DNA from 3 places in the Streptomyces sp. NPDC057900 genome. Region 3 is predicted to be linked to each of the others. Evidence: riboswitches for the same ligand, from Rfam matches in the RefSeq annotation. Region 3 holds a riboswitch; each other region holds the start of a gene.
What was found. Region 3 has a riboswitch for cyclic di-AMP ahead of ACFVQ0_RS03315 (peptidoglycan DD-metalloendopeptidase family protein). Riboswitches for the same ligand answer to the same signal wherever they lie in the genome.
Positions count from the first base shown of each region.

Region 1: another riboswitch for cyclic di-AMP. It lies ahead of ACFVQ0_RS23715 (C40 family peptidase); the one in region 3 lies ahead of ACFVQ0_RS03315 (peptidoglycan DD-metalloendopeptidase family protein).
Region 2: another riboswitch for cyclic di-AMP. It lies ahead of ACFVQ0_RS27830 (M23 family metallopeptidase); the one in region 3 lies ahead of ACFVQ0_RS03315 (peptidoglycan DD-metalloendopeptidase family protein).

Region 1 is NZ_JBHVOI010000006.1:208,855-211,106, forward strand. Features, by position in the region: gene ACFVQ0_RS23710 (LysE family translocator) at 1-542, shown strand, start outside; gene ACFVQ0_RS23715 (C40 family peptidase) at 577-1,050, opposite strand; cyclic di-AMP (ydaO/yuaA leader) riboswitch at 1,054-1,226, opposite strand; gene ACFVQ0_RS23720 (hypothetical protein) at 1,556-1,864, opposite strand; gene ACFVQ0_RS23725 (ATP-dependent Clp protease proteolytic subunit) at 1,872-2,252, opposite strand, start outside.
Region 2 is NZ_JBHVOI010000009.1:112,468-114,719, forward strand. Features, by position in the region: gene ACFVQ0_RS27825 (M16 family metallopeptidase) at 1-608, shown strand, start outside; cyclic di-AMP (ydaO/yuaA leader) riboswitch at 820-987, shown strand; gene ACFVQ0_RS27830 (M23 family metallopeptidase) at 1,001-1,801, shown strand; gene ACFVQ0_RS27835 (GntR family transcriptional regulator) at 1,998-2,252, shown strand, end outside.
Region 3 is NZ_JBHVOI010000001.1:815,155-817,406, reverse strand. Features, by position in the region: gene ACFVQ0_RS03320 (tyrosine-protein phosphatase) at 1-808, opposite strand, end outside; cyclic di-AMP (ydaO/yuaA leader) riboswitch at 1,254-1,444, shown strand; gene ACFVQ0_RS03315 (peptidoglycan DD-metalloendopeptidase family protein) at 1,448-2,252, shown strand, end outside.

The DNA of each region.
Region 1 (2,252 bases), on a different contig from region 3:
TGGCGACCGCGCTCGGCGTGGCCGGGGGCCTGCTCGTGCACACCGCGCTCGCCGTCGCCGGGCTGGCCGCCGTGCTGGTGGCGGTGCCGGTGCTGTTCCGCACGGTTCAGCTCCTGGGCGGGGCGTACGTGCTCTACCTGGGCATCAGCGCGCTGCGTGCGGCCCGGCGCGGCCCCGGGCAGGCGGCGGCCGCCGAAACCGCCACCGGGCGGGACGGTGACGCGCACGCCACGAACGGGACGCGGCGCGCACTGCGCCAGGGCTTCCTGACCAACGCCCTGAACCCCAAGGCGCCGGTGCTCTTCCTCAGCCTGCTTCCGCAGTTCGTCCCGGCCGGGGCCGCCCCGCTGCCCCGTACGCTGCTGCTCGCCGCGATCGTCGTACTGCTCGCACTGATCTGGTTCCCGGCCGTGGCGCTCCTGGTGGACCGGCTGGGCCGGTGGCTGCGCCGGCCGCGCACCGCCCGCGCGATCGAGGGCGGCAGCGGCGCGGCACTCACCGTGCTGGGGGCGGTACTGGTGACCGGCACCCTGGTGCGCTGACGCGGGGCGCGGGTCATGCGGCGGGGCGGTGGCGTCAGCTGACCCGGCCGTAGTAGACGCTCTTCGTCCAGATCTTCTCCAGCCGCACCACGGCACCGGTCTTCGGTGAGTGCCAGATCTTGCCGCTGCCCGCGTAGATACCCACGTGGAAGACGCTGCGGCCGGAGTGGAAGAAGACCAGATCCCCGCGCTGCCGCTTCGAGGCGGAGATGTGCCGGGTCTTGTTGTACTGCTGCTGGGCGGTGCGCGGGAGCTTCTTGCCCGCTTTCATGAACGAATAGAGCGTCAGACCCGAGCAGTCGAAACGGCTGGGGCCGGTGGCGCCCCACCGGTACGGCGATCCCTTCTTCGACGCGGCGATGTTGAGCGCCTTCATCGAATGAGTCGCGGCCTGGGCGTCGGTCACGGCGCCGGGGACGAACAGCGTGCCGCCGACGGCTGCGAGAGTCAGAACCGAGGCCGTGGTGGCTCGGGTGAGGAGAGACGGGACATGAACCTGCGCAGTCATGCGCAACCCTTCGTCAGCCGCCTGTGAAGGATGACCTGTCGGGTTCGGGCTGGCGAAGTCGCCCGGCCGCACGTGGCGGCTTCACCCCGAGGGACGACCGGATCTCCGGTCGGCCCGTTGTGCTCGGGTCCTCCACTCCTGCCGATCCACTCCTGTCGACCAGGCATCCGGACAGCGGCAGGACTCGGCGTCCGCCCGGACCGCCCCGCCGCGGTGGCGGGGGCTTGTCGTCCCAGGGATCTTGACTCACCGAACGCCGGATTTCCGAGGTGAAACAGTGATATGTGAGGCTCATCACGACTGACCCGTTCGGGTGGACAGGGGCCCTTACGGGGGGTTGCCGTACTTCTCCTTCCAGTGCCGTACCAGGGGCGGAACGGGAGATTTCACCCACGACCCACTTCGAAAGCGCAAGTTGGCCTGTCCCTCCTGCGAGGTAACACCTACGCCGAACGAGCGAGATAATTCGGTCCAGCTGTCGGGCGTGTCGGCGCAAGGGAGTTGATCAACTCGGCGGGTCGGGCGGCAGGGTGAGCCGCCCGGCGCGGCGCTCCCCGTCCAGCACCCGTAACGCCCGCGTCAACGTGGCGGAGTGGATCCGGCTTTCACCCCGCTCGTGCATCAACGTGAGCGCGTCCCGCAGGGCCGCGGCGTGCGAGGCGAGCGCCTGTGCGGCGCGCAGCGCCCGGTAGGTGTCGTCGGCGCGGGCCGGGTTGATCCGGCCCAGCTGGTCGACGACTTCCAGGTATCGGTCGACGAACTCGCCCTCCGCGCGGGTCAGGGCGGGCAGCGGCGGGAACTCGGGTGGCCGCATCGCGGGTTCACCTCGCGGCGGGCGGCAACAGGGGCCCGCGGTTCTGCAGGACGTGGTCGATCAGCCCGTAGGCCTTGGCGCCCTCGGCGTCGAGGATGAGGTCGCGCTCGGTGTCGTCGGAGATCCGCTCGGCGGGGCGGCCGGTGTGACGGGCCAGCATGCCCGTCAGCGTCTCGCGCATCCTGGCCAGTTCCCGGGCCTCGATCTCCAGGTCGGACGGCTGTCCCCGCACCGGCTCCGGGAGTTCGGGCTGCTGCAGCACGACCCGCGCGCCGGGCAGCGCGTGCCGCTTGCCGGGAGCTCCCGCGGCCAGCAGGACGGCCGCGCCGGCACTGGCCTGGCCGAGACAGAACGTCTCCACCTCGCAGGTGAGGTAGGCCATCGTGTC
Region 2 (2,252 bases), on a different contig from region 3:
CCCAGCTGCTGATCGGCCGGATCGGCGCCGACCGGCACGACAGCGTCTGGCCGGCCCAGGTGCTCGGCACGTACTGCCTGGGCGGCACGCTGACCTCCCGGCTCGACCGGGTGCTGCGTGAGGAGAAGGGTTACACCTACGGCGTGCGCGCCTTCGCCCAGGTGCTGCGCTCCTCGGCCCGGGACTCCGCCTCCGGGGCGACCGGCGCCGCGATGCTCGCCATCAGCGGCTCGGTGGACACGGAGTCCACCGGACCGGCGCTGGAAGACCTGTGGAAGGTGCTGCGGACGCTGGCCGCTGAGGGCCTGACGGACGCCGAGCGCGAGACGGCCGTGCAGAACCTCGTGGGCGTGGCACCGCTGAAGTTCGAGACGGCCGCCTCCGTCGCGGGCACCCTCGCGGACCAGGTCGAACAGCACCTCGCGGACGACTACCAGGCACAGCTGTACGCGCGCCTGGCGGAGACCGGCACGGTGGAGGCTACGGCGGCCGTGGTCAACGCCTTCCCGGAGGACCGGCTGGTCACGGTCCTCGTCGGGGACGCCGCACAGATCAAGGAGCCCGTCACGGCTCTCGGCATCGGAGAGGTCTCGGTCGTCACCGGCTGACCTGTTACTGCCCCCGACAGCGGGGCGGGGACGAGGCCCTGGCGGGTCGTCTGCCGCCAGGGCCTCGCCTTTTGTCCGTTTTGGTGGAGAGGTTGCCTGTCTGCCCTGTGGGATGCGCTACAAAACGGCCTGTCCGTTTGGTGCGGGGAAGTGCCCCCGCTTAGCGTCGGCGCGGCTGTCCGTCACTCGTATGCCGCATCCGCGACGTACCGGGCAGCCATCGCCGAGTCCCCGTCAGGCGCGAGCCCGGGGAGCCGGGGACCCACGCAGTCCCTGGGGTGAATCGGATGCCCATGCCTCGTGCGAGGCCGGCGCATCCGTAGGAGACCTTCCTGCTCCGAACCCGTCAGCTAACCCGGTAGGCGAGAAGGAAGGAAAGGACCAGCCACTTCATGGCGTTCACCCGTGCCACCGGGAAGCACCGTGCCCCGTGCCGTATGACGCGCCGCGGCGCGAAGGCCGTCGGCATCGCGACCCTGGCGACCACCGGGGTCATCGGCTCGCTGGCCTCCCCGGCGCTCGCCGCGGACACCGAGGCCACCGCCACCGACACCGGCCTCTCCCAGATCATCGCCATCGAGGGCGACCTGGCCGACCGGATCGACGCCCAGGCGGACGCGCAGCGGCAGCAGGCCGACGCCGCCGCCAAGGCGAAGGCCAAGGCCGCCGTCGACGCGAAGAAGAAGGCAGAGGCGAAGGCCGAGAAGGCCAAGGCCGCCGCCAAGGCCAAGAAGGCCCGCGAGAGCGAGGCGCGTGCCGCCCGCTCCGCCGAGCGCGCCCGGCTGGGCACCTTCCAGCTGCCCGTCGCGGGTTCCTACGTGAGCACCGGCTACAAGTCCAGCGGCTCCCTGTGGTCCTCCGGCAGCCACTCCGGCATCGACTTCCACGCCGCGTCCGGCAGCTCCGTCGTCGCCGTCGGCGCCGGTACGGTCGTCGAGGCCGGCTGGGGCGGCGCGTACGGCAACAACATCGTGCTCCGGATGACGGACGGCACGTACACCCAGTACGGCCACCTCTCCTCGATCGCCGTGTCCGTCGGCCAGAGCGTCGGCCAGGGGCAGCGGATCGGCCTCTCCGGTGCCACCGGCAACGCCACCGGACCGCACCTCCACTTCGAGGCCCGCACCACCCCGTCGTACGGCTCCGACATGGACCCGGTCGCGTATCTGCGCGCCCACGGCGTCACCGTCTGACCGACGCGAAGCACCTCACTGAAGGCCCCGGCGACGCGCCGGGGCCTTCAGCCGTACCCGCGTCCGTACCCGCTCCGCGACCAAAAGATATTCATGAATTTCCACCCGGCATCGGAAATGCGTCCGCATTGCAATAGAGTCACGGGACAGGCGTCGATCGGCCGCGTTTCGCGGGGATTAAGGCGGAGGTTCGGACATGCGCATTCCGGCGCATTCGGTATGCACGGCAATCCGTGACGACATCGTCTCCGGTGTCTTCGAGCGCGGCAGCCGACTCACCGAGGAAGTGCTCGCACGCCGTTACGGGGTTTCCCGCGTCCCGGTGCGTGAAGCGCTGCGCACCCTGGAGTCCGAGGGCTTCGTGGTCACCCGCAGGCACGCCGGGGCCTGCGTCGCCGAGCCCGACGAGCAGGAGGCGGCGGACCTGCTTGAGGTCCGGATGCTGCTGGAG
Region 3 (2,252 bases):
CGTCTTCGAGGAGCCGCTCGCGCAGCCGCTCCCGCGTCGCGGGCGTGACCTTCAGCCCCTCGGCGAGGTAGCGGTCCGTGCCGCCCCAGGTCTCGTCGATCGTCGCGAAGGCCGCCGCGAGGTATTCGCTGTGGGCGCCGAAGAGCGGGCTCAGGAGCTCCATCACCTCGGGCGACATCCCGGCCTCCGAGGTGTCGCTGCGGCGCACCCGGTAGCGGCGGTGGGTGTCGTTGGACTTGAGGTAGTCCGCCTCGATCGTGTCGCGCCCGACGCCCACCGCGAGCAGCGAGACCGCGATCGAGAGCCCGGCCCGGTCCTTGCCCGCCGCGCAGTGCATCAGGGCCGGGACGCTGTCCTCGGCCAGGGCGTGCAGCACCCGGCTGTGCTCGGCGGTGCGGTCCAGGATGATCGACCGGTAGGAGGCGACCATGCGGTCCGTCCCCTTGCCGCCGCCGAGGATTCCGCGCAGCTCGTCCATCTCGCCGTCGCGCACCATCCGCCAGAACTCGCTGCCGTCCGCCGGGTCGGTGAGCGGGATGTTCACATTGCGCACGCCGGGCAGCTCGACGTCCGGTCCGTCCAGCTTGAGGTCGGCGGCGTTACGGAAGTCGAAGACCGTGTGCAGGCCGAGGCCGCCGAGGAACGCCGCGTCCTCGGGTGTGGCGCTCGCCAGGTGGCCGCTGCGGTAGAGCCGTCCGTGGCGAACCCGGCGACCGTCCGACGTCGGCAGTCCGCCCACGTCACGGAAGTTACGGACCCCCGCCAGCTCGGGTTCCGTCGACGGGGTCTGTGGCAGCTGCTGCGTCACGGTCACTCCTGGGGGCTCTGCCGCCGACGCGTGTCGCCGACGGGTCCATTCCCGTGACGATACGACATCGGATACACGGACAATCATCCCGGCGGCGCCCCTGTTTCGCGCCCCGTCCCGCGCCCTGTTTCGCCTCCTGTGCCGCCCCCTGTGCTGTGCCTTTGCGGGACGCCGCGCGAACAGTAGGCGTGACATGTCCGTATTGAGGCTTTTAGTCGAACATGCCCTGCTTATGCGGGAGATGGTCGCCCTCTCGTGAGCGGGATCATATCCGTGACGGTGTGTGGCGGCGCGCCGCTCGGGTAATCCGTGCGCCAAGCGGAATGCCAAGATCCATAATCCACGGAGTGTGACCGGAATTCCGCATCGAATTCCCGGTCCGGAATACGGCGTGGAACCCGTGGCTTGTTTCCGCCGTCCCGGCTCGCTTACGTTCCATGTCAATCCGGATGGAACGCCTAATCCTGCCGCCGTCCGGAATTCCGCACCCACTCACCGTGTGGCAGGAGCGGGGGACCCAGGTAAGCCGCCGACCGGAGCGATCCGGACGGCTCGGGGTGAAGTCGCGCCAGGCGCGGCCGGGCATCTCCAGCCCGAACCCGACAGCTCACCTCGTAGGCGCCGGAGAGGAAATTCTTCATGCCCATCCCGGGTAAGCACCGCCGTCCCAAGTCCAGCACCATCGCCCGCGGCGTCGTCGTCGCGAGCGCCGGCGGAGCCGTCATCGCGCTTCCGCTGCTTGGCGCCACCGGTGCCAACGCCGCGGAGCAGGCCGCTCCCGCCACCGCGAAGTCGGCCGCCGCCACGCACGCCACCCCGGCCAAGCCGGTCGCGGACAAGCAGTCCGGCACCAAGACGTACTCCGTGGTCTCCGGTGACTACCTGTCGAAGATCGCCGCCGAGCACCACGTCAAGGGCGGCTGGGAGAAGCTGTACCAGGACAACCGCGAGGTCGTCGGCGACAACCCGAGCCTGATCTTCCCGGGCATGAAGCTGACCCTCGGCGGCAAGGCCTGGGGCCACGCCCCGGCCACCGGCTCGCACACCTCCACGGGCGCCACCACCCCGTCGAAGGCCCCCTCGAAGGCCCCGGCCAAGACCGAGTCGAAGGCGCCCGCGGCCTCCGACACCGCGTCCTCCTCCGACACCCAGGCCTCCAACACGGCCTCGTCGGACCAGGGCAGCGCCTCCGGTTACGTCCACCCGGTCCCCGGTAACCACACCACCGCCTACCGCGCCTCCGGTGCCAGCTGGTCCAGCGGCAGCCACACCGGCATCGACTTCCCCGTCTCCACCGGCACCAGCGTGAAGGCGATCACCTCCGGCACCGTCGTCACCGCGGGCTGGGGCGGCGCGTACGGCAACGAGGTCGTCATCAAGCACGCCGACGGCCACTACTCGCAGTACGGCCACATGTCCTCGCTCTCCGTCTCGGCGGGCCAGA